Regions from separate parts of the Diaphorobacter oryzae DSM 22780 genome, predicted to be linked through region 3. Evidence: predicted binding sites of a transcription regulator. Region 3 holds the regulator's gene; each other region holds the start of a gene.
The links. Region 3 encodes FNR, which switches genes on or off when oxygen is low (the NO sensors DNR and NnrR bind a similar motif). Its sites were predicted from a motif close to TTGATNNNNATCAA; they were not measured.
Positions count from the first base shown of each region.

Region 1 (7,247 bases), on a different contig from region 3:
CGCCAAAGCGAGCATCGCCATCGTGAGATTGGAGTGCGGGCGCGCAGGCCGGTGCGTGCGCTCCCGCTCCAGCTCCAGGGAGTCGGCGTTGAGGGGGCTCAAGGTGCCGTCTGGGTCTGGGCTGGGCTGGCCATGGGGTTGGCGTGCGCGGGCATCATGTTGGCGTTCATGTGGAACATGACCCACAGGGTGCCCGCGATGGTGATGGCCAGGAATACCACCGTGAAGATGGTGGACAGCATGGTCCAGCCGCCCTGGATCTTGCCGTTCATGTGCAGGAAGTAGACCATGTGGACGACGATCTGGACCATGGCGAAGACGCCCAGCACCAGGACGGCCGTGGTGCGGCTTTCGATCACGTTGCCCATCACCAGCCAGAAGGGAATCACGGTGAGGATGACCGCCAGGATGAAGCCCTTGACGTAGTCGCCCTTGGCGACGTGCAGGTCATCGTGCTCGTGGTGGTCGTCGTGACCGGCGTGCGTTGTCTGTGCGCTCATTTACAGCACTCCCATCAGGTACACAAAGGTGAACACGCCGACCCAGACCACGTCCAGGAAGTGCCAGAACATGGACAGGCAGTTCAGGCGGCGCTTGTTCTCATGGATCAGGCCGTGCTTGCTGATCTGGATCATCAGCGTCACCAGCCAGATCAGGCCGAAGGTCACGTGCAGGCCGTGCGTGCCGACCAGCGTGAAGAACGACGACAGGAAGGCGCTGCGCTGGGGCGTGGCACCCTGGTGGATCATGTGCGCGAACTCGTACAGCTCCACGCCCAGGAAGGCCAGGCCCAGCAGGCCGGTGACGGCCAGCCAGGTCAGCGTGCCCTTCACGTTGCCCGCCTGCTTTTGCAGCATGGCGAAGCCGAAGGTGATGGACGACATCAGCAGGAAGGCCGTGTTGATGGCCACCAGCGTCAGGTCGAACAGCTGCGCGCCCGTGGGGCCGGCCGCATAGCTGCGGCCCAGCACGCCGTAGGTGGCGAACAGCGCGGCGAAGATGAGGCAGTCGCTCATCAGGTAGAGCCAGAAGCCCAGGGACGTGCCGTTCTCGGGATGGGGCTCGTGCGCGAGGTGGTACTCGCGCTGCGCCAGGGCGGCCGCGCCGCCTGTGGGGAGGGTGTGCGTATTAGACATGGGCTGCTGCAAGCTGCTGGGTGCGTGCGTCTTCCGTGGCGGCCACTTCGGCGGCCGGGATGTAGTAGTCACGCTTGTAGTTGAACGTGTGGATGATCGACGCCAGGATGGTGGCGGCGAACGAGGCGATGGCCAGCGGCCACATGTGCCAGATCAGCGCAAAGCCCAGCAGGGTGGACAGGCCCGCGATCACGATGCCGGCGCCGGTGTTGGCGGGCATGTGGACCGGCTGGAAGCCCGTCAGCGGGCGCTGGTAGCCATGCTTCTTCATGTCCCACCAGGCATCGATCTCATGCACCACGGGTGTGAAGGCGAAGTTGTACTGCGGCGGGGGCGAAGAGGTGGCCCACTCCAGCGTGCGGCCGCCCCAGGGGTCGCCGGTCTCGTCGCGCAGTTGGTCGCGCTTGAAGTGGCTCACGATCAGCTGGATGAAGAAGCAGGCCACGCCCAGCGCGATCAGGCCGGCGCCGCAGGCGGCGATGACGAACCAGATCTGCAGCGAGGGGTCTTCGAAATGGTTGGCGCGGCGGGTCACGCCCATCAGGCCCAGGATGTACAGGGGCGTAAACGCCACCCAGAAGCCGACCAGCCAGAACCAGAACGAGCACTTGCCCCAGAACTCGTCGAGCTTGTAGCCGAAGGCCTTGGGGTACCAGTAGTTGATGCCGGCGAACACGGCGAACACCACGCCGCCGATGATCACGTTGTGGAAGTGGGCGATCAGGAACAGCGAGTTGTGCAGCACGAAGTCGGCCGGGGGCACGGCCAGCAGCACGCCGGTCATGCCGCCGATGGCGAAGGTCACCATGAAGCCGATCGTCCACAGCATGGGCACCGTGAAGCGGATGCGGCCCTTGTACATGGTGAACAGCCAGTTGAAGATCTTGGCGCCCGTCGGGATCGAGATGATCATCGTCGTGATGCCGAAGAAGGTGTTCACGCTCGCGCCCGAACCCATGGTGAAGAAGTGGTGCAGCCACACCAGGTACGACAGGATGGTGATACACACCGTGGCGTAGACCATCGAGGTGTAGCCGAACAGGCGCTTGCGGCTGAAGGTGGACACGATCTCGGAGAACACGCCGAAGCACGGCAGGATCAGGATGTACACCTCGGGGTGGCCCCAGATCCAGATCAGGTTCACGTACAGCATGGGGTTGCCGCCCAGGTCGTTCGTGAAGAAGTTCATGCCCAGGTAGCGGTCCAGGGACATCAGCACCAGGGCTGCGGTCAGCACCGGGAACGAGGCCACGATCAGCGCGTTGGTGCACAGGGCGGTCCAGGTGAAGACGGGCATCTTCATCAGGTTCATGCCTGGCGCGCGCATCTTGATGATGGTCACGATCAGGTTGATGCCCGACAAGGTGGTGCCCACCCCCGCGACCTGCAGGCCCCAGATGTAGTAGTCCAGCCCGACCCCGGGGTTTTGTGCCCCCAGGTTGGACAGCGCCAGCCAGCCGGACGTGGAGAACTCGCCCAGGAACAGCGAGATCATCACCAGCACGGCGCCGCCCGTGGTCATCCAGAAGCTGAAGTTGTTCAGGAACGGGAAGGACACGTCGCGCGCGCCGATCTGCAGCGGCACCAGATAGTTCATCAGGCCCGTCACGAAGGGCATGGCCACGAAGAAGATCATGATCACGCCGTGGGCGGTGAAGATCTGGTCGTAGTGGTGCGGCGGCAGGTAGCCCATGCTCTCGCCGAAGGCCATGGACTGCTGCAGGCGCATCATCACCGCGTCGGCGAAGCCGCGCAGGAACATGACCAGGCCCAGGATCATGTACATGATGCCGATCTTCTTGTGGTCGATCGAGCAGATCCAGTCGCGCCACAGCGGGCCCCACAGGCGGAACTTGGTGAGGCCGGCCAGCATCACCATGCCACCCAGGACCACCGCGATGAAGGTCCACAGCACGATGGGTTCGTGCGCCATCGGGATCGAGTCCCAGGTGATGCGACCCAACAGCCAGTGGGCTGGGGTAGTTTGTTCAGACAACATATCGAATCTCTTGGCTAGTAGGCCCCGCACCGGATTGCGCCGGCGCCGCCAGGCCCGTCAAACTCACTGTGGGGTGGCTGCCTCGGGGGTGGCGCGGGCGTCCAGCGCGGCGAGGATCTGCGGCGCATTGACGGCGGTGCAGACGTCCTGCGGCAGGGTGAGGCCGGAGGCCTTGAGGAAGGCCTCGCCGCCGCGTGCGTCGATGGCCATCATGTCGTGCATGCACATCTGGCCGTCTTCCACGCAGCGGTTGAGCACCTTGTTGTACAGGCCTTCTTCCACGGTGGAGAAGCGCTGCACGGGGTCGCGCTCGCTGGGCTTGACCAGGTTCAGGTAGGTGCCCTTGTCCAGCGGCTGGCCCTCCTGTTTGGCCTTGTCCACCCACTGGGCGAAGTCGGCATTGCTCAGGCCGTGGAACTTGAAGGTCATGCCGGAGAAACCCGGGCCGCTGTAGTGCGAGGCCAGGCCGTGGAACACTCCGGGCTTGTTGATCACCGCATTCAGCTCGGTCTGCATGCCGGGCATGGCGTAGATCATGCCGGCCAGGTCGGGCACGTAGAAGGCGTTCATGGTGGACGTGGCCGTGAGCTTGAACAGGATGGGGCGGTCCACCGGCGCGGCCAGCTCGTTCACGGTGGCGATGCCCTGCTCGGGGTAGAAGAACAGCCACTTCCAGTCCATCGCGACCACCTGCACCTCCAGCGGCTTCACGTCCGCGGGCAGGGCGCGCTGGGCGTCCAGGCGGTCCAGCGGGCGGTAGGGGTCGAGCTTGTGGGTGCCGATCCAGGTCAGTGCGCCCAGGGCGATGATGATCATCAGCGGGACCGTCCAGATCACCAGCTCCAGCGAGGTGGAGTGGTGCCATTCCGGGTCGTACTCGGCCTCGGTGTTGCTCTGGCGGTATTTCCAGGCGAACAGGAGCGTCAGGATGATCACCGGCACGATGATGATCAGCATCAACAGGGTGGCGGTGACCACCAGGTTGCCCTGCTGGGCGGCGATATCGCCCGCGGGGTTCAGTACGACGGCCTTGCTGCAACCAGCCAGGCTGGCTGCGGCGAGTGCCGCGGCGAGCCAGGCGGGCCCGCGGAGTTTCTTCATTTTGAGCATGCTAGGGGCGTGACAAAAACGTTCACGGCGGCGCCGCGCGCACGCGGCGTCACCTTAGGTGTAAACGTGAATTACTGGACGGGGGCAAATGTAATACGCCTAGCGCGTTTGTCGATTGGACATTTTGTCCATGGTCAAACAATGGCCTTGGCGGCGCTTCGGGCGCGGGTTGCGCGCCGTGGGGCGGCTGCGGCGATGGCCGATGCGGCGGCAGGGTTTTCCCCTCTCCATCCTCAGTGAAAGCGCACTTGTTGACGGCAGGGCTTGAGTGTAGAACGAGCTTGTGTCAGCTAAGCCAAGGAGCACGGATATGAGTAGCGGTTCCATCGCATTCCCCGTTTATGGCCATGAGGATGCGGCCTCCCTGTCGCGCGCCCATACGGACGAGGATGTCACCCCCGGCGAGATCGCCGTGGGCGTGATCATCGGGCGCTCATCCGAGTATTTCGACTTCTTCGTGTTCGGAATCGCCTGCGTGCTGGTCTTTCCCTCACTGCTGTTCCCGTTCCTGTCGCCCCTGAACGGCACCCTGGCGGCCTTCGCCGTCTTCGCCATCGCCTTCGTCGCGCGGCCCTTCGGCACGGCCATCTCGATGGCGGTGCAGCGGCGCTGGGGGCGCGGAACCAAGCTCACGCTGGCGCTGTTCGTGCTGGGCGTCTGTACGGTGGGCATGGCCTTCCTGCCCAGCTACCAGGCGGCCGGCGTGGCCGCCATCGTGGCCCTGGCGGTGCTGCGCTTCGGCCAGGGCCTGGCGCTGGGCGGTTCCTGGGACGGCCTGCCGTCGCTGCTGGCCATGGCGGCGCCGCCGGACCGCCGCGGCTGGTACGCCATGATCGGCCAGCTGGGCGCGCCGCTGGGCTTCGTGCTGGCGGCCAGCCTGTTCGCATACCTGTACGGCAGCCTGTCCACCACCGAGTTCCTGGACTGGGGCTGGCGCTACCCGTTCTGCGTGGCCTTCGCCATCAACGTCGTGGCGCTGTTCGCCCGCCTGCGGCTGGTGGTGGGCCAGTCCTACGCCGAGCTGCTGGAGGAAAAAGAGTTGGCGCCCGTGGGCGTGGCCCGCGTGATGCGCGACGAGGGCGGCAACGTGGTGCTGGGCGCCTTTGCCGCGCTGGCCAGCTTCGCGCTGTTCCATGTGGTGACGGTGTTCCCGCTGTCGTGGATCTCGCTGTACTCCGAGCGCTCCATGACCGAGGTGCTGTGCGTGCAGATCCTCGGCGCCTTCCTGGCGGTGGGCGCGGTCGCGGTGTCGGGCCGGCTGGCCGACCGCGTGGGCCGGCGCAACCTGCTGGGCTCCATGGCCGCGCTGATCGGCGTCTTCAGCCTGGCCACGCCCTGGCTGCTGGGCGGCGGGGACCTGGGCGGCAATGTCTTCCTGCTGCTGGGCTTCATCCTGCTGGGGCTGTCCTACGGGCAGGCGTCGGGCACGGTGACGGCCAACTTCTCCGCGCATTACCGCTACACGGGCGCCGCGCTTTCGTCCGACCTGGCCTGGCTCATCGGCGCGGCCTTCGCGCCGCTGGTGGCGCTGGGCCTGTCGGCGCGCTTCGGCCTGGGTGCGGTGACGCTGTATCTGCTGTCGGGCGTGGTGTGCACGCTGGGCGCGCTGCGCATCAACCGCATGATTGAGCAGCGCAGCTGACGCCGGGCCGGTCGCGCGGCCAGGGTGTCGTGCAAACTTGATAGCTGCTCACGCTTGTCCACAAAGGCTTTCAGAAAATAAGTAGCCTGAAAGCCATATGGGGCAAGCGCGGGCAGCTCTCTTTTTTGCTTCAGTCCCTGGGGCGGAAGCCGATGACCAGCGACGAGGGCACGCGGCCGTCCACGTCGCGCGGCAGGGTCTCGGTGCGCTGCAGCGCGCGGACCACGGCGTCGTCCCAGGCCTTGTTGCCGCTGGACTGGGTGATGCGCGCGCCGACGATGGTGCCGTCGGGCGCGGCGCGCACCTCGACCTCGGCCCGCGGGTTGCCCGTCACCACGTCGGGGTAGACGATGTTCGGGCGCACCTTGGCCGCCACCTTGCCGCCATAGCTGCCCGACGGGCCGGAGCTGCGCAGCGCGGTGCCGGTGGCCGTCTCGCCGCCCGTGGCGCCGGCCAGGCCCTGCATGCGGCGCACATTCGCCTCGTGCCGCTCCTTGGCTTCCTTGGCCTCGCGGGCCTCCTCGGCCTTGCGGCGCTTGTCCTCGGCGAGCTTCTTGGCCTTTTCCTGCTCGGCCTTGGCGGCCTTTTCCTTCTCGGCTTTCTCGCGTTCGGCCTTTTCCTTTTGCTGCTGGGCCAGGCGTTCCTTCTTTTCCTGCTCCAGCCGCTCGCGGCGTTCCTCTTCCTTGCGCTCGCGTTCGCGCTTTTCCTGCGCCAGCTGCAGTTCGCGCTTCTTCTTCTGCTCTTCCAGGCGCTTTTTCTCGCGTTCCAGGGCGATGTCGGCCTCGCGCGTGTCGGGCTGCACCTGGCGTGGCGGTGGTGGGGGAGGCGGCGGCGCGGGGGCGGGCTTCGGCTCCGGCGCGGGAGGGGGTGGTGGTGGCGGCGGCTCCACGGCGCGCGGCGCGGCCTGCTGGGGCACGGCGGACCAGAGTTCGGCCTCGACCGCGGGCTGGTCGGAGCTGCTCTTCCATTGCACGCCCCAGGTCAGGGCGCCGACGAGCACGGCGTGCGCGAGCACCGCCAGGGCGATGGCCCGCAGGCGTCCGGGCGGGCGGGGAGGGGCAAACTGGTCGCGGTCGTTGGTCGCGTGCATGCGGGAGGGGGTTCCTTGTCGTCAGCTGCCGCTCTTCACGGCCAGGGCAACCCGCGCGACGCCGGCGCCCTGCAGCGCGGACATGGCTTTCATCACGGAGTCGTAAGAGACGTTCTTGTCCGCGCTGATGAGCACGGGGGTGTCCTCCGGCTGGTCCTTGAGCCAGTTCCTGGCCGTGGCGCCCAGCTGCTCCAGGGGCACGGTGCGCTCATTGCCGTCGGCCTTGAAGCGCACGCTGCCATCCTTGTCGACGATGACGTCGGCGCGCGT
Region 1 is NZ_JCANUL010000008.1:51,325-58,571, forward strand. Features, by position in the region: gene BP68_RS13405 (SURF1 family protein) at 1-21, opposite strand, end outside; gene cyoD (cytochrome o ubiquinol oxidase subunit IV) at 99-500, opposite strand; gene cyoC (cytochrome o ubiquinol oxidase subunit III) at 501-1,136, opposite strand; gene cyoB (cytochrome o ubiquinol oxidase subunit I) at 1,129-3,135, opposite strand; gene cyoA (ubiquinol oxidase subunit II) at 3,199-4,245, opposite strand; gene BP68_RS13430 (MFS transporter) at 4,556-5,887, shown strand; gene tolA (cell envelope integrity protein TolA) at 6,018-6,977, opposite strand; gene BP68_RS13440 (ExbD/TolR family protein) at 6,999-7,247, opposite strand, start outside.
Region 1: cyoA (ubiquinol oxidase subunit II) is a predicted target of FNR. The motif match lies at 4,370-4,383, and genes of this name have one in related genera.

Region 2 (7,247 bases), on a different contig from region 3:
GCACCATCCACAGGGACAGCGCCACGTAGCCGCCGAACACGATGCTGTAGTACTGGCAGTACTTGAGCACCTTGGGGTCCTTGAGGGCCTTGAGCTGGTCGGTGAACTTGACGTTGCTGGACACCACATGGCTGGGATCGCTGTGGCTGAACAGCCAGAACAGCACCAGCGTGCCCAGCATGATGGCCGCGTACACATGCGGCACGGCGGCCCAGCCGAAGGCCACGAGGATCACCGGCGCCACGAACTTGTTCACGGCCGCGCCCGAGTTGCCCGCGCCGTACACGCCCATGGCCATGCCCTGGCGGTGCTTGGGGAACCAGCGGGCGACATAGGGCGTGCCCACCGAGAACGAGCCGCCGGCCAGACCGACGAACAGCCCGATCACGAGGAAGTGCCAGTACTCGGTGGCGTAACCCATCATCCAGATGGCGGGCACGGTGGCGGCCATGAGCACCGCCATCACGATGCGCCCGCCGTAGCGGTCGGTCCAGATGCCCAACGGCACGCGCACCAGCGAGCCCGTGAGCACCGGCATGGCGGTGAGCAGGCCGAACTGGGTGGAATTGAGGTTCAGCATCTTCTTGATCGGGATGCCGATCACGCCGAACATCATCCAGACCATGAAGCAGACGGTGAAAGCCAGCGTGCTGACGATGAGCACCGACCAGGCCTGCCGGTTGCGGCGGCTGTCGCCGGCGGTGGGTAGTCCCGGCGCGGCTCCTTGAGGCAGATGTGCCATTGCAGTAGTCCTCTCTTGCGGAATGGCTGCAATGGTCCCGCGAACCGGCCGCGCTGCCCATCCTTCGCTGGGACACCACGGACGGTGCAAAAGAACGAGGGCGGCCTGCGCCGCCCTACTCCCAAAGAACTATGTGCGGGCCGGTCGGCTACTCCGCCAGGCGCTGGCGGTCGGAGGCGTACACGGCCGCCTGCACGCGCGAAGACAGTCCCAGCTTGCGCAGGATGTGCTGCACATGGATCTTCACCGTGGTCTCGGCGATGGACAGCTGGCGCGCGATCTCCTTGTTGCTCGCGCCGCGTGCGATCTCGCTCAGCACCTCCTCCTCGCGCGGCGACAGCGGGGAGGCCGGCTCGGCCTCCTCGGGCAGCAGGTCCGGCCCGGGCGCGCCCTGGGACTGGAAGGCGGCCACGAGCTTGCCCATCATCTCGGGGCTGACCACGGGTTCACCGCCGGCGGCACGGCGGATGGCCTCGGCCAGCAAGTCGCCGTCGATGGTCTTGAGCAGGTAGCCCTGCGCGCCGTTGCGCAGCGCGGCCGCCAGGTCCTGCCCGTCCTCGCTCACCGTCAGCATGAGCACGCGGCTGCCGCTCGAGGCCTCGCGCAGCCCGGCGATGGCGTCCACCCCGCGCACGCCGGGCAGATGGTTGTCCAGCAGGATCACGTCGGGCCGCAGCGCCGGCAGCAGGCGCAGGGCCTCCGCGGCGTCCCCGGCCTCGCCCACCACGCGCAGGTCCGGCTGCTGGGACAGCAGGGCCACCAGCCCGCGGCGCAGCAGCGTGTGGTCGTCGATCAGGAACAGGGTGATGGTGGCGTTCATGCGGCAGCGGCGAAGGAAGTAGATGGGCTGGGCGGCGGACTGTCCTCCCGGCCCATGGGAGGCAGCTCCAGGGTCACGCGGGTGCCGTGGCCGTCGGGGCGGGAAGTCAGTTGCAGGCTGGCGCCGATGCGCTGGGCGCGCTCGCGCATGATGCCCAGGCCCACATGCAGCGAATCGGGCGGCACGCCCGCGGGGTCGAAGCCGCTGCCGTCGTCCTGCACCTCGAAGCGCCAGCGCGGGTGGCGCTGCACGCGCAGTTCCACACGGCGCGCGCCGGCATGCTTGCGCACGTTGGACAGCGCCTCCTGCACGATGTGCAGCACCTGGATCTGCACGTCCGGTGCCAGCGGCAGCCCCTGCCCCGACATGCCGAGGACGGTGGCCACGCCGGTCTGGTGTTCGAACTTGGACAGCGTGGCGCGCAGCGCGTCCTCGATGTCCTCGTCCTGGGTGCGCGTGCGAAAGTGCACCAGCAGCTCGCGCACATCGGCATAGCATTCACGCACGCCCACGTCGAGCTCGGCCATGCTGCGGTCGCGGGCCTGCGCATTGCCCTTGGCCACGGCATCGCGCAGCAGCTGGGTCTGGATCTTGAGGAAGGCCAGCGACTGGGCGATGGAGTCGTGCAGCTCGCGCGCGATCAGCTGCCGCTCCTCGGCCACGGCGGCCTCGCGCTCCAGCGCGGTGGCGCGCAGGCTCTCCATGGAGCTGGCCAGATGCCGCGCCATGGTGGACAGCAGCTCGCGCATGCCTTCGGACAGCTCCAGCGGCGTGCGGTAGAACAGCGTCACCTCGCCCAGCAGCCGCTGGTGCAGCTGCACGGGGATGCTGACCACGGTCTCGAAGCCCGCCTCGCGGCAGTGCGGCAGCTGCAGCCCGCCCACCGGCGTGATGGGAATCACGCGCATGCGCGCCTGCTCCCGTTCCTGGCCGCATTCGCAGGAGCCCGTGTTCAGGCAATGCTCCTGCTCGGCCAGGGCATGGGGCAGGCCGTCGGCCGCCAGCAGCACGTAGCGCTCGTTGGCCTCGTCGGACCAGCGCACCGCCGCCGCGTCGCAGCCCGCCACGCGGCGGATCTGCTGGGCGAAGCCCTGGGCCAGCACCTCCAGGCTGCCGGCCTCCGCCGCCAGCGCGCTCACGGCGTAGAGCGCGGACAGGCGTTCGTTGCGCACCTCGACGCTGGCGGTCTTCTCGCGCACCTTGCGCTCCAGGTCTTCGTGCGAGGCCTGCAGCGCATGGGCCATGAGGTTGAAGCCCGCCGCCAGCTGGCCGAACTCGTCGTCCGTCTCCACCTCCAGGCGGGTGGACAGGTCGCCCTGGCGCACGCGCGCCAGCGCCTGCTGCAGCCGCGTCACGGGGTTGAGCACCAGCAGGTAGCTCAGCGCCATGAAGGTCACGGCCGAGCCGATGGCCAGCGCCACCATGAACAGGTGGAACAGGTGCAGCGCCGCCGTCCAGCGCACGATCTGCACCTCGATCGCCTCGACGAAGCTGTCGAGTTCGCGCACGAAGGCGTCGCCGCGCGCCACGGCGGCGGCGCCGCTCTCGGCCGGTGCCGCCGCCTTCCATTCCTGCTGAATGGCCTGCCACTGCGCGCTGACATGCTCATAGCGCTCGCGCGTGTCGTCGCTCCAGGGCACGAACAGCGGCCGCGCGGGGTCGCCCGTGCGCAGCAGCTCCAGCCCCGCCTCGAAGCGCTGCTCGAGCAGGACGAACTCTTCCGGGGATTCGTTTTGCTGCGCCAGCACCATGCGCAGCATGTTCATGCGCAGGCGCCCGGCCTCGTTCACGGCCGCGGCGCCGCCCTCGAGCTGCCAGGTCACCCACAGCGTGAAGCCGATGGACGCCAGGGCCACCAGCAGGAACACCGTGCCCATGGCCAGCAGCTTGGCGGACAGCGAAGGCTTCTTGCGCATGGCGGCAGTGTAGGCACGCAGGCCCGGAATGTCTTGACTTTTATCAAGCACATCCATGCCGTGGCCACCGCCCTCTCATTACATGCCAAAAAGGCATGTAGCGCCCACCCAGCAAGCGCTAATAGCTATTAATTTAATAGCAATTCAATGACTACAGGGCGAACGCGGCTCAGCCGCAGCTGCCCAGCGCGCCGCACTGGGTGCAGTAGTCGCAGCCGTCCTTGCGGATCACGGCATGGGCGCCGCATTCGTGGCATTTCTTGCCTGCCATGGCGGGCGGCATGCCGGTGGACATGACCGGCTCGTCCAGCGGCAGCACCTGCTGCTGGGGCGCGTCGGCGCGGCGCGCCAGGATGTTCTGCACCGCGTAGGCGATGGCCGCAACCTCGGAGTCGTGCCACAGCGGCACGTGGGTGCCGTCGGCCTTTTCGTGGGTGCCCAGCCGCACGGGGCCGCGGTCCCAGGCCACCTTGCGCATGTCGGACAGGGCGCGCTCCAGGAAGCCGCCGCGCGCCGCCAGCGACAGCAGGCGCATGCTGGAGGTGATCCACTGCTGCGACTCGCTGCTCTGCCCCACGGGCATGAAGAACTCGATGGCGCGGTCCACCGTGCCGCCGCGCCCATCGGGCACCGGCAGGAAGGAGACGATCAGGTACAGGCGCTTGTGCCCTTCCTGGGTCCAGTACTCGATCTTCTCGGCCACGGCCGACAGCCCGCCCTTGGGGCGGCTTTCGATCACGATGCGCATCGGGTCGATGGGCTGCGCCGGCTCGGGCGCGGGCTCGCTCTTGGCGGGCTTGGCCTCGGCGGCCGGCACCTCCAGCACGGCGCCCAGGATGCTGTTGGGGCGGTAGGTGGCCAGGCCCTTCAGGCCCGAGTGCCAGGCCTGCAGGTACAGGCCCTTGAAGTCGGCGTAGGGGTAGTCCTCGGGCACGTTCACGGTCTTGGAGATGGCCGTGTCCACGAAGGGCTGCACCGCCTCCATCATCGCCACATGGTCGCCGGCCGCCATGTCCATGGCGCTCACGAAGTAGTCGGGCAACTGGCTCACATTACCGCCCAGCGTGCGGTACAGGCGCCAGGCGTAGTCCTCCACCACGTACTCGCTCTTGCTGCCGTCGGCCTCGCGCTTCCTGCGCGTGTAGGTCCAGGAGAACGGCGGCTCGATGCCGTTGGAGGCGTTGTCGGCGAAGGCCAGGCTCACCGTGCCCGTGGGCGCGATGGACAGCAGGTGGCTGTTGCGGATGCCGTGCTTCTTGATGGACTTCTGGATGTCCTCGGGCAGGCGGCTGGCGAAGGTGCCCTTGGCCAGGTAGCCGTCGGCCTTGAACTTGGGGAAGGCGCCCTTTTCCTTGGCCAGCTCGACGGAGGCGCGGTAGGCCGCGTTGCGCATGCGCTCGGCGATCTGCACCGCCATGTCGCGGCCGTCCTGGCGGTCGTAGCGCTTGCACAGCATGGCCAGGGTGTTGCCCATGCCGGTGAAGCCCACGCCGATGCGGCGCTTGGCCGCCGACTCGGCCTGCTGCTGCGGCAGCGGCCAGAAGGTCACGTCCAGCACGTTGTCGAGCGCGCGCACCTGGGTGGCGACGGCCTGCTCGAAGGCGTCGAAGTCGAACGCCGCCTCGCCGTGCAGGCCGAAGGGGTTGCGCACGAAGCGCGTCAGGATGATGGGGCCCAGGTCGCAGCAGCCGTAGGGCGGCAGCGGCTGCTCGCCGCAGGGGTTGGTGGCCTGGATCGACTCGGTGTAGTGCAGATTGTTGTCGGTGTTGATCTGGTCCAGGAACAGGATGCCCGGCTCGGCGAAGTCGTAGGCCGACTTCATGACCGTGTCCCACAGCTCGCGCGCGCGCACCGTGCGGTACACCCACTGCCCGTCGGCGCGCTGGTGCGCGCCCTTGGCCTGCAGCTCGGTGCCGGGCGTGGCGCCGTGCACCAGCTCCCAGTCGCGGTCCTGCTCCACGGCCTCCATGAAGGCGTCGGGCACGCCCACGGAGACGTTGAAGTTGTTCCAGCGCCCCGGCGTGCGCTTGGCGGTGATGAAGTCCAGCACGTCCGGGTGGTCGATGCGCAGCACGCCCATCTGCGCGCCGCGGCGCGCGCCCGCGCTCTCCACGGTGGAGCAGGACTGGTCGAACACATTGATATAGCTGCACGGGCCGGACGCCATGGACGCCGTGCCCTTGACCAGCGCGCCGCGCGGACGGATGCGCGAGAAGTCGTAGCCCACGCCGCCGCCGCGGCGCATGGTCTCGGCGGCCTCGCGCAGGGCCTCGTAGATGCCGGGGTAGCCGGCGTCGTCCACGCCCTGGATGCAGTCGCCCACGGGCTGCACGAAGCAGTTGATCAGCGTGGCCTGGATGTCGGTGCCGGCAGCGCTCATGATGCGGCCAGCGCCGATGGCGCCCGCGCGCAGGTTGTCCAGGAAGCGCGCCTCCAGCGTCTGGCGCAGGTCCTCGCGCTCCACCGAGGCCAGGGCGCGCGCCACGCGGCGGTACAGGTCTTCCACATCGCTCTCGCCGTCCTTGAAGTATTTCTCCTTCAGCACGTCCAGGCTGATGGGCTGGACGGGCAGGCTGGGGGCGAGGTCGGTGATTTCACGTTGCATGGCGGGGGGCTCCGAAGATGTCTGACAGGCACGCCGCGACCCGAGCGCGGCGGCAATCCCCGTTTGTACACCGCCCACCCGCGCCCTGCCCCACACGCGGATCAAGACCCTGCGCCGCCCTCCGGCCGCCGGCCGGCGTTTCTCCGATTCCTGTAGCACGCCAGCCGCGAGACGCGCGGGAGAGCACATGGACGAGCCGCTGCGCCGCCGCGCAGGAAAAAATTACCAACGGTTGCATTGCCGCCACGCCCTACCATGGGGCATGCGCCCCACTCCGCTCCTCCCCGCTTTGCGCCGCCTGTTGCCCGCGCTGTTACCGGTCCTGTCGCTGGCCCTGCTGCAGGGCTGCGCGCTCCCCCGGGCCCCGGCCGAGAGCGACGCCGCCTGGCGGGCCCAGCTCGACCGCTGGCCTGCCGTGGACGCGCTGCTGCTGGGCGAGCAGCATGACGCCGCCGCCCACCAGCGCTGGCAGGAAGACACCGTGCGCTGGCTGGCCGCGCGGGGCCGCCTGGCGGCCGTGGTGATCGAGATGGCCGACGCGGGCACCGCCACGGACGGCCTGCCGCCGCACGCCAGTGCAGAACAGGTGCGCGCCGCCCTGCGGTGGAACGAGGCCGCCTGGCCCTGGGAGCGCTACGCCCCGGTGGTGATGGCCGCCGTGGCGGCCGGCGTGCCGGTGCGCGGCGGCAACCTGCCGCGCGAGCGCATGCGCGCGGCCATGCGGGACGAGGCCCTGGACGCCCATCTGCCGCCCGCGGCGCTGGCGCGGCAGCGCGAGGCCATCGACGCGGGCCACTGCGGCCTGCTGCCCGCCGACCGGCTGGCGCCCATGGTGCGGGTGCAGCTGGCGCGCGACGCCAGCCTGGCCCAGACGCTGCTCGCCGCACGCCAGAACGGGCGCACGGTGCTGCTGGTAGCGGGCTACGGCCATGCGCGGCGCGGCCTGGGCGTGCCCACCTGGCTACCAACGGATTTCACATCAAAAGTGGCCATAGCCCAGGCGGGGCAAGCGCAAGAAACTATCAAATCAGAAGCAGACTACATCCACCACACGCCGGCCCTGCCGCCGCAGGACCCTTGCACCGACCTGCGGGCCCGCTGGCCCGGCTCCGCCACGCAAAAGTAAGCCCACGCTCACACCACCGGCTGCGCCTCCAGCAGCTG
Region 2 is NZ_JCANUL010000002.1:413,826-421,072, reverse strand. Features, by position in the region: gene BP68_RS05185 (MFS transporter) at 1-742, opposite strand, end outside; gene BP68_RS05180 (response regulator) at 891-1,562, opposite strand; gene BP68_RS05175 (type IV pili methyl-accepting chemotaxis transducer N-terminal domain-containing protein) at 1,559-3,478, opposite strand; gene BP68_RS05170 (adenosylcobalamin-dependent ribonucleoside-diphosphate reductase) at 3,648-6,083, opposite strand; gene BP68_RS05165 (ChaN family lipoprotein) at 6,346-7,209, shown strand; gene BP68_RS05160 (putative bifunctional diguanylate cyclase/phosphodiesterase) at 7,218-7,247, opposite strand, start outside.
Region 2: BP68_RS05175 (type IV pili methyl-accepting chemotaxis transducer N-terminal domain-containing protein) is a predicted target of FNR. The motif match lies at 3,512-3,525, and genes of this name have one in related genera.

Region 3 (7,247 bases):
GGCGCCGATGCGAGATCCTGCACCGGCAAGCCCTCCATGTCCGCCACGTACCGCCCCACCAGCCGCGCCGCCGCCGCATTGGCGTGGACTATCCGCAGCGTCTGTGCATCCACCAACCAAACCGCCAAGTCCAAACCATTGCATATGGCATGCCATGCCTCCTCGGGCAGCTTGCCGAGCATCATGGGCGGTCCTCGCAATGCCGCGGGCTCACGGCTCGCTCGAAGAAATAGCAGATACGTGGCTGCGGCAGCAGATAGTCCAGGGCATCGCGGGGCAACTGCGCCGGCTTGAGACTGCGAAGGATGCCCAGCTCGGCACGTTGTGCCAAGTCGAGCAATAGTGCATCGCTGCGCGGCACGCTTGGCTCATACGGCAAGACACTGGGGCGCAGCGGATGCAAAGCGTCCACCAGCATCACCAAGGCGAAACGCCCATCCACAAGTTGCACTATCGAGCCCGGTGGGTACACGCCCATCATGCGGACGAAGGCCCCGAGCACCGTTGCGTCAAAACACTCGCGCTGCAATGCAAAAATCTGCGACAACGCCTCGTGGGGCGTCAGTGCCTGAGCACCGTGCAGCGGGTTGCACAGCCGGTCATAGCGGTTGGCGAGCGCCAGGATCTGACCGCTTCGGCTCAAATCCTCGGCCACGAGGCGCAGTGGAAACCCACTACCGTCGGCCATCTCGTGATGCTGCGCAATCGCAATAAGCACATCGCTTGCCAAGCCCATGCGCTGCCCGAACTCCACCGACAGCCCGACGTGGTCTTCATAGCGCTGCCGGTCCGAAGCCGTGAGCATGGCCCCAGGCTCTCCGATATGCGCCGGCAGGGCTGCCTTGCCCACATCATGAAGCAGCGCCGCCAAGCCGAGACCGTGCAAACCCTCCGCACTCATGCCCAGCGAGCGCCCGAGTAGCAGAGCCAACACCATCACATTCACCGCATGGGCCGCCGACCGCTGGCCTAAACTGTCTGCCAGCAACCGCACCGCACACTGCCCTTGCGCCAGCAACTCCGCAACACATGCCTGAACCAAGGCGTCCGCCTGTTCGCGTGCCTGCTGCGGCGCAGTCTGCGCCCTGGCAGAAACTGCCGCGTAGACGGTAGTGGCCTCTTGGTAGCGCTGGCTGCAGCTCTGTGGCGAGGCGCTCTGCTGCCTCAAATGTTCGGCTCCGGCCCTGTGCTCCCGGCTCACCGCATCCACTTTGTGCTCTGGAGATGAGCCCCCCAGTCCATTGTCCGGCTGGGCATCCCCATTTCGCCGGTCGACACTCGGCTCTGGCTCGGAAGGGAAGGTGCTTTTGGCGGGGACATAGCGCACGGACTTGACCCCAAGATCACGCAAGGTGCGGATCTGCTCGTGCGATGACACCCGAAAGCTACTCATCGGAAAGGGATGGTTGATCCAACTTACATCCAGTTGGATGAACATGCCCACACGGAGCGCATCGATATCGAGCAAGACGGATTGGTTCACTTCAGCTGGTTTGGGCTAAGCGGGCTCCACCCCAAAGTCATACCATTTTGAACCATTATCACCAGTTACTGGCGTTGCCTGAAAGTTACAGATTCAACAAATGCGCACGCCTCACGTCACCAGGGTGCACGTCATGGCAGACACCATGGGGCGGGTTGTCCATGTACCACATCCATCCACAAGGCCCAGCCCCCCATCAAGAAGAGCACCAACCCGGCCAGCCTCGGGCCCCATGCCCCCCCCACCGATCCCACCCGGGCCCGAAACTGCCCCCACATCCAGGGCCCGGCCACCAACCAGATCCCGCTGCCAATGCCGAAAAGCACCATGCATAGCGCCCCACGCAGCACACTGCCGCTCAAGGCAGCCGTGAGCAACGCGGTATAGAGCAAGCCACAAGGCAGCAAAGCCCAGGCGAACCCCGTCATAAACAGTCCGCCGGGCTGCGACACCAGCGACCTCACCTTGCCCCAAACAGCCCGTCCGGCGTTCTCTATCCACGCAGGCTGCCGCGCCTGCAACATCATCAACAGCCCCCACGCCAGCACCAGCACATGCAGCATGCTCCACGCCGGGCGCAAGGCAGAACTGTTCTGGCTCAGCCACGCCAGCCGTTCCATGGCAAAAGCAGCCAATGCGCCCGCAGCGCCATATCCCGCCAAGCGCCCCAGATGGAAGCCCAGGTTGCGCCGCAGAACCGAGCCGCGCGGCATCCATTGCACGACTCTCTCGCTGCTGGCCGGTGCCGCTCCCAGTCCCGTCAACGCACCACAGGGGGCAGCACACATGGCAAGGCAGTGCCCACCCCCCATCAAACCCATGAGGAAAGCCGTCGAAACCAGAGCCAGGAACATGCGTCAGATGATGCGCGAGAAACGCGCTCGATTGCGGTCGGCCTGCAAATACTTGTCGAACACCATCGCCACGCCACGCACGAAATACCACCCCATGGGCGTCACCTCTATGCCCTCGGGGTTGATTTTCACAAGCCCCTGCCCTGCCATCTCCTCGAGTTGCTGCAGCTCCGTCTCGAAATAGCGGCGAAAATCAATCAGCCAGGATTGCTCCAAGGGCTCGAACAACACCTCCCCCTGGCACATCAAGGCCATGATGACCGCGCGGCGCACCAGGTCGTCCCGCGTCAACGCCAGCCCCCGCGCCACCGGCAGATGCCCGTGGTTGATGGCATCGTAGTATTCGTCGAGCGTCTTGACGTTTTGGCTGTATGTGGCGCCCACACGACCAATGGCCGAGACGCCCAACCCGATCAAATCGCAATCGGGCTGGGTGCTGTACCCCTGGAAATTGCGGTGCAGCCGGCCCTGGCGCTTGGCCACGGCCAGTGCATCCTCCGGCAGCGCGAAGTGGTCCATGCCCACGTACACGTACCCGGCCTTCATGAACACATCGATGGAGCGCGCCAGCATCGACACCTTGGCCGATGCCATGGGCAACTCTGCCGATACGATGCGCCGCTGCGACTTGAAGCGCTCCGGCAGATGCGCATAGGCATAGAGTGCAATACGGTCCGGCCGCAGTTGGGTCACCTGCTCCAGCGTACGGTCAAAAGACTCCGGCGTCTGGCGCGGCAATCCGTAGATCAGGTCCACATTCACCGACTCAAAACCCAGCTTGCGCGCACTCTCCACGAGGGCGAAAACCTGCTCCGCAGGCTGCACGCGGTGGACCGCCTTCTGCACCTCGGGATCGAAATCCTGCACACCAAAGCTCAATCGGTTGAAGCCCAGTTCAGCCAGCAAGGCCAACCGCTGTTCATCCACGGTCCGAGGATCCACCTCGATCGAATACTCTCCTCCCGGAACCAGCACGAAACTGCGCTTTAGCATGCCCATCAGCTCACGCAGGCCATCGTCCGACAGGAAGGTGGGCGTCCCCCCGCCAAAGTGCAGCTGGCTGACATGCTGTCCCACGCCGCAATGGGCTGTGTGCAGATCAATCTCGCGGCTCAGATAGCGCAGATAGGCCTCAGCCCTCTCCGGGTGCTTGGTGATGATCTTGTTGCAGGCACAGTAGTAACATAGGGATTCGCAAAACGGGATGTGAACATACAGCGAAAGCGGCATCGCCTTCGCCACCGAGCCCACACGGCGTTGTTGAAGCGCCAGGATGTACTCCCTCTCGCCAAACGCCTCCACGAAACGGTCTGCCGTCGGGTAGGAGGTGTAGCGTGGCCCAGAGACGTCAAAGCGCCGCAAAAGCTCAGTTGTAATGACTGTCATGGCGGGGGTTCCTTGCATTTGCCATGCACTGTGCCGTAGAGTCACTCCAGCGTCCTTGACATTGATCAAGCGCTCACAAGGTCCGCATAGCGACAATTTGACCTTGGCTCAAAGTCTTTCAACGGCCTGCGATATTCCTGCCTCAATGGCTTTCAGAGGTAAGCTCGCGACATGAACAGGGTCCCCATGCACACCAACCTGCAATCCATCAAAGTTGCTTGCTCCAACTGCAATCTGCGCGAACTGTGCATGCCCTTGGGATTGGATGACCAGCAATTGAAACGCATCGATGAGATCGTGGCCGTGCGCCGCAAGGTCAAACGGGGCGGCACGTTGTTTCGCAACGGCGAGCCCTTTGCCTCCCTGTTTGCGATCCGCACCGGTTTTTTCAAGACCTGTGTTGCAACAGAAGACGGCCGCGATCAGGTCACCGGTTTCCAAATGGCCGGCGAGATCATCGGCCTCGACGGCATCGTGAGCGACCGGCATACCTGCGATGCCGTGGCGCTGGAGGATGCCGAGGTCTGCGTCATGCCGTTCGACCGTATCGAAGAACTATCGCGTGAGGTCACGGCACTGCAGCACCATGTCCACAAGATCATGAGCCGCGAAATCGTCCGCGAGCATGGCGTCATGCTTTTGCTGGGCAGCATGCGTGCCGAAGAGCGCCTGGCCGCCTTCCTGCTGAATCTGGTGCAGCGACTGCATGCTCGTGGATTTTCTCAGTCCGAACTGGTGCTGCGCATGACACGCGAGGAAATCGGCAGCTACCTGGGTCTCAAGCTCGAGACCGTGAGCCGCACCTTCTCCAAGTTCGTGGAGGAAGGAATCGTCGAGGTCAAACAGCGCCATGTGCGCATCGTGGACACCGACGCCCTCAAGCGCATCGTGAACAGCCAGCAGGCCTGCCACTAGACTGCGCCAGAGAATCCTCACAGTCCGCGTTGCAACTTGTTGCACGCTGCGACAAGTACACGCGCTTACCATCCTCTTGTGCCCGCTCGCCGTTAAAGCGGGTCAACAAGAGGGAAAGGACTGAGAGGAATGAAGACAGCTCTGGCTGTAGCCCTGGCATTGACGGCCGGGATGGCCTACGCAAATGACGAAGATAACCCCGACAAAGCGCTGCTGGCGGGGGTGGTGCGGCTCGCGGCCAGCATGAACGGACTGGCCCAGTCTTGCGGTCACATGAGTGCAAAGGACGTGGAGACCGCGCGGGCGAACCAACGTGCCGCCGCCATCAAGGATATGCAGGCCTCCCCCGCGGAATACGACCGCAGCTACGCCCAATTTTCCGGTGAATTTAAGACACGCTGGGCCAGCATGAGCAAGCCACAGCAAAAGCAGGCTTGCGACCAGATGAAGGCACAGGGACGCTGAGGCCATTTTCCAGCCTGCCAAGCCCACCGCCGGTGGGCTTTTTTAAGGCCTCAAGCCGTCCACTTCTGCCCCCATGAGCCTGATGCCACGCACCAAAGTCCTACGGCATCTTGCCGGAGATTCACAAAAGCACCGGGACAAAGGCGACTCAGACCGGCGGTAGCAAGTGCAGAAACCGATGGGGCATGCATCTAGCGAGGAAAAACCTCAGCGCCACCCCAGCACAATGTGCCCCCGGTCTTTCATGCATTGTTCAACATAGCGCTCGTACACGCGATCGGCTTTGTTCCAGCCGGCGCCCACTTTGACTGCTGCGCCGACCAAACCTCCGACGCCGCCGGCAAGCGTTCCTCGCAACAGGTCGCCAGAGTTCTTGATCAAGCCGGAAGTGGCGGCCTCGGCCGCTTCTGCAGCGCCTTCCGTCAGGATGGCTTTACCCGTTCGGCCAGTCTTGCCTTGGGCGAGATTGCGGTCATTGCGACCCACGTCGTTTTGAGCTCGGCGTTCACACGCCTGCAGCGCATGGTTGGCGCGTTCCTGGGCTGCCTGGCTACGGCCTTGTGGATATAGAACCGCTTTTTGAGGAGCGCTCGCACAGCCGGTCATTGCCAGGATGGCAACGATCGCGACGGCGATGTTCGCGGTACGGCGTTTAGGACAAATGAGGCTGGATGGTGAGGATCGATGGGGCATGGAGCGGTCATCACTGGCGACAGATTGCAGGCCCGGCTCGCGGTGGCGAGTGCCGGGTCTGTGTCGTTGACGCGCGACTTCATGATTTATTCCATCCAGCCTGGATGCAGATCTCTTTTCTAGGGAACGCGTTGGCTGGCTGATGCCAAGGCCTCCCGCTCCCGGGCCGGATCCAGGGGCTCCTCCGCACCGATGCTTTTCAGGTAGCTCTCGACGGCGGAGTCTGTCGAGGCCGGCGTGAACCCATTGGCGCCATCATCGGCCAAGGCGGCAAAGCGCAAACGCCATTGACCATCGCCCATGAGGCAGGCCACAGCCTCCACCCGATCCTTGTCATCGGGCCTCACTGAAAAGTCCCGGCACAAAGTGCCCGCAGCATCGCGATAGCTGCCCACCACAGTCACGGCAGGGGACTGAGGCGATGACTGCCCTGCAGGCAATGTTCCCAGCAGCGCTGCCAGTGAGGGCGGCACCGTGGCCCCGACAGCCGCAAGCGTGCCGACCGGGGCTTGGCTACCCGTTCCCAACATGAAGCCGAGTACGCCTGCAGCGACCGACGCAAATGCTCCGGCAGGCAACGCATAGTCCGACAGCCGCTGTGCCAGTTGACGCCACCAGGGCGTGCGTTGCGGTGCACGGCGTGCGCTGCTGGCAGCGGGCGTGTCACGCTCTTTTTGTGCGCGATCTTGCTCAACCATGGCTTGGACGGAGGCCAGAAGGGCCGCCGGCACGGGCGTGTCCTTGAGCTGGGCGTCAAAGACCTCTCGGCTCAACTCGCGGGTCTCGAACATCAATGCCACGCGCTCGGCCAACGCCATGTCGCGCTCCATTGCCGCTTCCAAGGCTGCTTGTTCGGCAGCTGGCAGTTCGCCGTCGGCATAGGCAACGAGCTGCTCGTCACTCCAATGTATTTCAGTCATAAGCTGTGTGACCTCTCACGATGTCTAGATGGCATCTGCCGTTGTCTGCGCCAATCCCGCCAGTTCCGCGAGCTTGATCCGTGCGCGCGCAAGACGACTCATCACGGTGCCCATGGGTATACCGGTGACGGTCGCTGCCTCTTTGTAGGAAAGCTCTTCCACGCAAACGAGCAGGATGAGTTCGCGCTGCTCGCTGGACAGTCGGTCCAGCGCGTGCTGCACTCGCTCGAGCCGGCGTCGCGCATCCACGCGCTGATCCTCGCCGCCTGTACCCGCCAAAGACTCGGCATGCTCGTCGATATCGGCCTGCACTCCCTCCGTCTGCTTCCGACGCAGGCGGTCGAGCCACAGGTTGCGGATGATGGTGAATAGCCAGGCAAGCAGCGGTGTGTCCACGTCACCAGGTCCACCCGCCCCCAGTGCGCGCTCACAGGCGCTCTGCACCAAATCGTCGGCCATGTCGCCATTGCGTGTTAAAGCGAGTGCATATCGCCTTAGTCGGGGCAAGGCATCCACCAATGCCGCCCCCAG
Region 3 is NZ_JCANUL010000001.1:95,834-103,080, reverse strand. Features, by position in the region: gene BP68_RS00520 (sensor domain-containing protein) at 1-182, opposite strand, end outside; gene BP68_RS00515 (cyclic di-GMP phosphodiesterase) at 182-1,438, opposite strand; gene BP68_RS00510 (sulfite exporter TauE/SafE family protein) at 1,615-2,337, opposite strand; gene hemN (oxygen-independent coproporphyrinogen III oxidase) at 2,341-3,723, opposite strand; gene fnr (fumarate/nitrate reduction transcriptional regulator Fnr) at 3,895-4,638, shown strand; gene BP68_RS00495 (hypothetical protein) at 4,768-5,103, shown strand; gene BP68_RS00490 (hypothetical protein) at 5,311-5,796, opposite strand; gene BP68_RS00485 (RT0821/Lpp0805 family surface protein) at 5,916-6,716, opposite strand; gene BP68_RS00480 (RNA polymerase sigma factor) at 6,741-7,247, opposite strand, start outside.

Region 4 (7,247 bases), on a different contig from region 3:
CGACGCCGCGGCGCTGGCCCAGCGCATCAGCGCCGCCTACTCGCAAAGCGAATCGAGCGCCGCATCGGTGGTCAGCGAGGTCGAGGAAGGCGCCGACCTCTCGCGCATGATGCAGGAGCTGCCCGCCGTGGAGGACCTGCTGGAATCCGCCGGCGACGCGCCCATCATCCGCATGCTCAACGCCCTGCTCACGCAGGCCGTGCGCGACGGCGCGAGCGACATCCACATCGAGCCCTACGAGCGCCACTCCAGCGTGCGCTTTCGCGTGGACGGCACGCTGCGCGAGGTGGTGCAGCCCAACCGCGCGCTGCACGCGGCCCTGATCAGCCGCCTGAAGATCATGGCCGACCTGGACATCTCCGAAAAGCGCCTGCCCCAGGACGGCCGCATCAGCCTGCGCATCGGCACGCGCGCCATCGACGTGCGCGTGTCCACCCTGCCCAACGCCCATGGCGAGCGCGCCGTGCTGCGCCTGCTGGACAAGAGCGAGAGCAAGCTGACCCTGGAGGCCGTGGGCATGCAGGGCGAGGTGCTGGAGCGCTTCGAGCACCTGATCGGGCAGCCGCACGGCATCATCCTCGTGACCGGCCCCACGGGCTCGGGCAAGACCACCACGCTGTATGCGGCGCTGGCGCGGCTGGATGCCACGCGCAGCAACATCATGACGGTGGAAGACCCCATCGAGTACGAACTGCCGGGCGTGGGCCAGACCCAGGTCAACAGCAAGATCGACCTGACCTTCGCCAAGGCCCTGCGCGCCATCCTGCGCCAGGACCCGGACGTGATCATGATCGGCGAGATCCGCGACTTCGAGACCGCGCAGATCGCCATCCAGGCCTCGCTCACCGGCCACCTGGTGCTGGCCACGCTGCACACCAACGACGCCGCCAGCGCCGTCACGCGCCTGACCGACATGGGGGTGGAGCCGTTCCTGCTGTCCTCCTCGCTGCTTGGCGTGCTGGCGCAGCGCCTGGTGCGCAAGTACTGCGGCCACTGCCACGGCGCGGGCTGCGAGCACTGCGGCCACACGGGCTACGCGGGCCGCACCGGCGTGTTCGAGCTGCTGGTGGTGGACGACGCCATCCGCACCCAGATCCACAACCAGGCGGCAGAGTCCGACGTGCGCACCCAGGCCCTGGCCGGCGGCATGACGCTGATGCGCGACGATGGCGAGCGGCTGATCGCGGCCGGCATCACCAGCCGCGAGGAACTGCTGCGCGTGACGCGGGATTAGTCAAAAAACATAGCTGCTACCGCTTGCCACACATGAATTTCATGGCAAAAACTGCCTGAAACCCTTGACTGGCAAGCGTCAGTAGCTCCTCTTTTTTCAGGCCGGCCGCGCGTTCATCGCGCCAGGCGCTCCGCACTGCGCTTGCGTGCGCTGTTGCGCGCCAGGCCCAGCTGCAGCTCCTTGAGCAGCAGAACCACCTGGCGCGAGGCGTGCTGGCAGCCCTTGTAGGCCTGCTCCGCCTGCTGCTCCTCGCCCGCCTCGGCATGCTGGAGCAGCGCGGCGGCCTGCTGGTGAAAGAAGCGGTGGCGGCGCATGAGCATGTCGAAGGCCGGGAAATGCCCCAGCGCCAGCCGCCCGCTGCCGTACAGCCACTGGCCCAGCTCGGAACAGCTGTCGTCCACCACCACCTCGGGCCGCAGGCGCTCATCGCGCGCGCCCTGCAGCGCCGCGGCCAGCCAGGGCAGCCAGCGCTCGTGGTTCACGATGGCCACGTCGATATCGAACTCCGCCATGAGCCGGTTGGCTTCTGCGTCGTAGAGCACCAGCTCACTGGCGTTGCTGTCGGGCAGGGACGTCCAGTCCTCAGAAACCTGCAAGCCATCGGCCCGGGGCCGAAACAAACGGCTGAAGAATCCCATACGCACCCCCACCATTGGTCATGTTGCGTCTACCAAGCCACAGCGTGGCATATGTGACAACATGCTTCGTGTTACAAATTTTTATCGAATAGTTAATTTTAATTGGCATTGACTATCGCCAACCAATGCGACTGTCAACAATTCATTCCTGCCGCGCTGCACGGGTTTCGCACCCCGCCCACAATCAAAGCATGACTGCACGACACCCGCCCCGACTCTCGATGCTCGACCTGGTGGCCGTCCGCGAGGGCGGCACCGTCGCCCAGGCCCTCCAGATAGCGGTGCGCACGGCACGGCATGCGGAAACGCTGGGCTTTGCGCGCTACTGGCTGGCCGAGCACCACAACATGCCGGGCATCGCCAGCTCGGCCACGGCCGTGCTGGTGGGGCATATCGCCGGCGCCACGCACTCCATCCGCGTGGGCTCGGGCGGCATCATGCTGCCCAACCACGCGCCGCTGGTGGTGGCCGAGGCCTTCGGCACGCTGGCCGAGCTCTACCCTGGCCGCATCGACCTGGGGCTGGGCCGCGCGCCCGGCACCGACGGCGCCACCATGCGCGCCCTGCGCCGCGACCGCCCGGAGACCGAGGCCGACTTCCCCCGCGACGTGGCCGAGCTGCAGCAGCTGCTGGGCCCCGCGCAGCCAGGCCAGCGCATCGTCGCCATGCCCGGCGCCGGCACCCGGGTGCCGCTCTGGCTGCTGGGATCCAGCCTGTTCTCGGCCCAGCTGGCGGCCGAGAAGGGCCTGCCCTACGCCTTCGCCTCGCACTTCGCGCCGCGCATGCTGCATGCGGCCATCGACCTCTACCGCCGGCTGTTCCGCCCGTCGGCGGTGCTGGACAAGCCCTACGTGACGATCGGCGTGCCGGTGATCGCCGCCCCCACGGACGAAGAGGCCGAGTTCCTGGCCAGCAGCACCTATCAGCGTGTGCTGGGCATCATCACGGGCCAGCGCGGCCTGCTGCAGCCGCCCGTGGACAATTTCCTGGAAAGCCTGTCCCACCAGGAGCGCGCGGCCGTGGCCGACTTCCTGGCCGTGGGCGTGATCGGCGGGCCGCAGACGGTGCAAGCCGGCCTGTCGGCGCTGGCGGGCGCCACCGGCGCCGACGAGTTCATGCTGGTCAGCGACGTGTTCGACCCCGAGCTGCGCCTGCGCTCCCTGGACATCACGGTGCAGGCCATGGGTCGCTGAGGCATGAGCCGCTCGGCCCGGCTGCTGCAGCTCATCGACCAGCTGCGGCGCGCGCGCCTGCCGCAACCCGGGCCGGTACTGGCCCGGCAACTGGGGGTGAGCCTGCGCACGCTGTACCGCGACATTGCCACGCTGCGCGAGCAGGGCGCTGCCATCGAAGGCGACCCGGGCATAGGCTATGAAATGCGGCCGGGCTTCCTGCTGCCGCCACTGATGTTCACCCCCGACGAGCTGGAGGCCCTGCTGCTGGGCGCGCGTTGGGCCAGCCGCCAGGCCGACCCCGAGCTGGCCCAATCGGCCGCCACGGCGCTGGACCGCATCCGTAGCGCCCTGCCGCTGGAGCTGCGCATCGAGGTCGATACCAGCGGCCTGCTCGTGCCATCCATGTGCCACGACACCACGACCGAGCCCTGGCAGACCGCACTGCGCCTGGCCATACGGCGCCAGCACAAGGTGCTGCTGCACTACACCGACGAAAAAGGCCAGCCCAGCGAGCGCAGGGTCTGGCCGTTTGCCATGGCGTTCTTCAGGGACCGCCGCATCCTGGCCGCCTGGTGCGAGCTGCGCCAGGACTTCCGGCATTTCCGGCCCGACCGCGTGCGCTGCGTCACAGACCTCGCGGAGCGCTACCCCGACCACCGCAGCAGCCTGATCGAGCGCTGGTCCCGGCAACTGGGCTACGACCTCGGCTGACCTTGCTGCTGACAAAAACTGTCAGCATGCCCACCTACAGTGGCTCCCATGGCCTGTGCGCCATGCCTTCAAACCGACGGGAGCCCTCATGAACGACACGACCCAGCCCTTGCGGCTTTACTACCACCCCCGTTCCCGCGCCGCCATCACGCGCTGGATGCTGGAGGAATGCGGCGCCCGCTACGAAGCCATCCGGCTCGAATACGGCACCACCATGAAGTCCCCCGACTACCTCGCCACCAACCCCATGGGCAAGGTTCCGGCCCTCGTGCATGGCGATACCGTGGTCACCGAGCTGGCCGCCACCCTCGCCTACCTGGCCGAGCTGTTTCCCGAAAAGCGCCTCGCCCCGCCCATGGGCAGTGCCGAGCGCGGCAGCTACCACCGGTGGATGTTCTTCCTGGCCGGCCCCGTCGAGGCCGTAATGACAGCCAAGAGCCAGGGCCACCTGCAGCAGCAGACGCCCGAACAGGCCATGTCGGCCGGCTACGGCCGCTTCGACGACGTGGTGCAGACGCTGCGCCAGGCCGTCACCGGCCGGCGCTACTTGTGCGGCAGCCAGTTCACAGCCGCCGACGTGCTCATGGCCAGCTACCTGCGCTGGGGCACGATGATGGGCCTGCTGCCCGCCCTGCCCGAGTTCAGCGTCTACGGCCAGCCCCTAATGGACCGCGCCGCCTCGCTACGCTCCATCGAGCTCAATGAGGCCGACCTGGCAGTGCAACCCGCCTGAGGACAGGTGGCGATCTGAGGGCGGCAGCCCCCGTTGGCCAATAGAGAAAACGGCCGACATCCAGCCGTCGTCGGCTGCGGATACCATCGGGGTTGGCGCCGTCCCGTAGCGGCCCGCAAACACACCCTTTTTCCTGCCGTCCCGCTCCCACCGCGCATGCCCGCCTTTTCTTTTGAGGCCCTGGACTCCCAGGGCAACATCCGTCGCGGCACCCTGGACGCCGACAGCCCCAAGGCCGCGCGCAGCCTGCTGCGCGCGCAGGCGCTGGTACCGCTGGACGTGGAAGCCCTGTCCCCCGGCGCCGAGGCCGGTGCCGCCCCCACACTGTCCCAACGACTGTTCACGCGCCCCGTGTTCAATGCCACGGGCCTGGGCGTCTGGACGCGCCAGCTGGCGGGCCTGGTGGGCTCGGGACTGCCCCTGGAGCGCGCGCTCACGGCCCTGGCCGACGAGGCCGACGACGACCGCCAGCGCCACCTGGTGGCGGCGCTGCGCGCCGAGGTCAACGCCGGCTCCACCTTCGCGCGCGCGCTGGCACAGCACCCGCGCGAGTTCTCCGACATCTACTGCGCCGTCATCGGCGCGGGCGAATCCAGCGGGGGCCTGGGCCTGGTGCTCGACAGCCTGGCCGACGACCTGGAGCAGCGCCAGGCGCTGCGCGCCAAGCTCATCGGCGCGGCGCTGTACCCTGCCATCGTCACCGTGATCGCCATCGTCATCGTGCTGTTCCTCGTGGGCTATGTGGTGCCGCAGGTGGCCAGCGTGTTCGCGGGCACCAAGCGCGCCCTGCCCTTTCTCACCGTGGCCATGCTGGCCCTCAGCGACCTGGTGCGCAACTACGGCTGGGCCATGCTGATAGCTATCGTTTTAATAGCTATTGGCGCTCGCGCGGCGCTGTCCAGGCCTCGATTCCGTGAGAAATTCGATGCCGCCTGGCTGCGGCTGCCGCTGGTCGGCAAGCTGGCGCGAGGCTACAACGCGGCGCGCTTTGCCGGCACGCTGGCCATGCTGGCGGGCGCGGGCGTGCCCATCCTCAAGGCCCTGCAGGCCGCGGCCGAGACGCTGAGCAACCGCGCGCTGCGCGCCGACGCGCTCGAGGCCCTGGTGCTGGTGCGCGAGGGCGCGCCGCTGGCTTCCGCCCTGGCGCAGAAAAAGCGCTTCCCGGGCCTGGTGGCCATGTTCGCGCGCCTGGGCGAGCAGACCGGCCAACTGCCGGTGATGCTGCAGCGTGCCGCCAACCAGCTCGGCACCGAGGTCCAGCGCCGCGCCATGCAGCTGGCCACGGTCCTGGAGCCGCTGCTCATCGTGGGCATGGGCCTGATCGTGATGCTCATCGTGCTGGCGGTGCTCATGCCCATCATCCAGCTCAATCAGTTCGTGAAGTAGCGCCATGGCCGCCACCCTGGACGACAAGCTCGTCGTCGCCATCTCCTCGCGCGCGCTGTTCAACTTCGAGGAGGAAAACCGCCTCTTCGACCCCGCGCACCCGCAGGCCTACATGCAGCTGCAGCTGGATCGACTGGACGTGCCCGCGCACCCCGGCGTGGCGTTCTCGCTGGTCAAGAAGCTGCTGGCCTTCAACGAGCCGGGCCACCGGCGGGTGGAGGTGGTCATGCTGTCGCGCAACGACCCGGTGAGCGGCATGCGCATCTTCCGCTCCACCCGCGCCGCCCAGGTGTCGCTGGAGCGCGGCGTGTTCACCCAGGGCCGCGCACCCTTCCAGTACCTGCGGCCGCTGGGCGCGCACCTGTTCCTGTCGGCCAATGTGGAGGATGTGACCCAGGCGCTGGGCCTGGGCTACCCAGCGGCCCATGTGTTCACCGACTCCGTGCACGCCAGCGATGCCCACCCCGACGAGCTGCGCATCGCCTTTGACGGCGACGCCGTGCTGTTCTCCGACGAGGCCGAGCGCATCTACCAAGCCGAAGGCCTGGCGGCCTTTCAGCGCCACGAGATCGACAAGGCCTCGCAGCCCCTGCCCGACGGCCCGTTCAAGCCCCTGCTGGCGGCGCTCAACCGCCTGCAGCATGCGGGCGCCACGGGCATGCGCATCCGCACGGCGCTGGTCACGGCGCGCAGCGCCCCGGCGCACGAGCGCGCCATCCAGACGCTGATGAGCTGGAACATTGCAGTGGACGAGGCCATGTTCCTGGGCGGGCTGGAGAAAGGCCCCTTCCTGCGCGAATTCGAGCCCGACTTCTTCTTCGACGACCAGACCGGCCATGTCACATCGGCAGCGCGGCACGTGCCCGCGGGCCATGTGAGCAGCGGCGTCGCCAATGCCACCGCCACAGGCCCGGGCCTGGCACAAGGCGATACACATCCCACGGCGGCCCAGTGAACCAGTGGCGGTGCAGGCCACTCTACCCCTACCAAGCCGCCCACTCCCGCCGCCCATGCACCGACTGCCCGCCGCCTTGCTTCTTCTCCTAGCTGCGCTTGTGGCCCCGATGGCCGGCCAGGCGCAGCCGGCAGCCCACGCCAATGCCCCTCAGGCCAGCGCCAGCGCACCCCTGTCCAAGGGCGAGGCCAAGGCGATCCGCCAGTTCCACATGCTGGACTTCAACGGTGACGGCAAGCTCAGCCGGGCCGAGGTGGCCCTGGTGCCACAGCTGGCCGCGGCCTTCGACGACGCCGACACCAACGGCGACCACTACGTGACGCTGGAAGAAGTGCGCGCCTTCGCCATCAAGTACCGAGCCGAACGGGACCGCGCCCGTGCCGCCGCGCAGGCGAAACACAACGCGCAGTAACGT
Region 4 is NZ_JCANUL010000004.1:233,882-241,128, forward strand. Features, by position in the region: gene BP68_RS08970 (GspE/PulE family protein) at 1-1,234, shown strand, start outside; gene BP68_RS08975 (CZB domain-containing protein) at 1,348-1,872, opposite strand; gene BP68_RS08980 (LLM class flavin-dependent oxidoreductase) at 2,064-3,065, shown strand; gene BP68_RS08985 (helix-turn-helix transcriptional regulator) at 3,069-3,758, shown strand; gene BP68_RS08990 (glutathione S-transferase family protein) at 3,847-4,491, shown strand; gene gspF (type II secretion system inner membrane protein GspF) at 4,648-5,877, shown strand; gene BP68_RS09000 (5'-nucleotidase) at 5,882-6,832, shown strand; gene BP68_RS09005 (EF-hand domain-containing protein) at 6,888-7,244, shown strand.
Region 4: BP68_RS08975 (CZB domain-containing protein) is a predicted target of FNR. The motif match lies at 1,981-1,994, and genes of this name have one in related genera.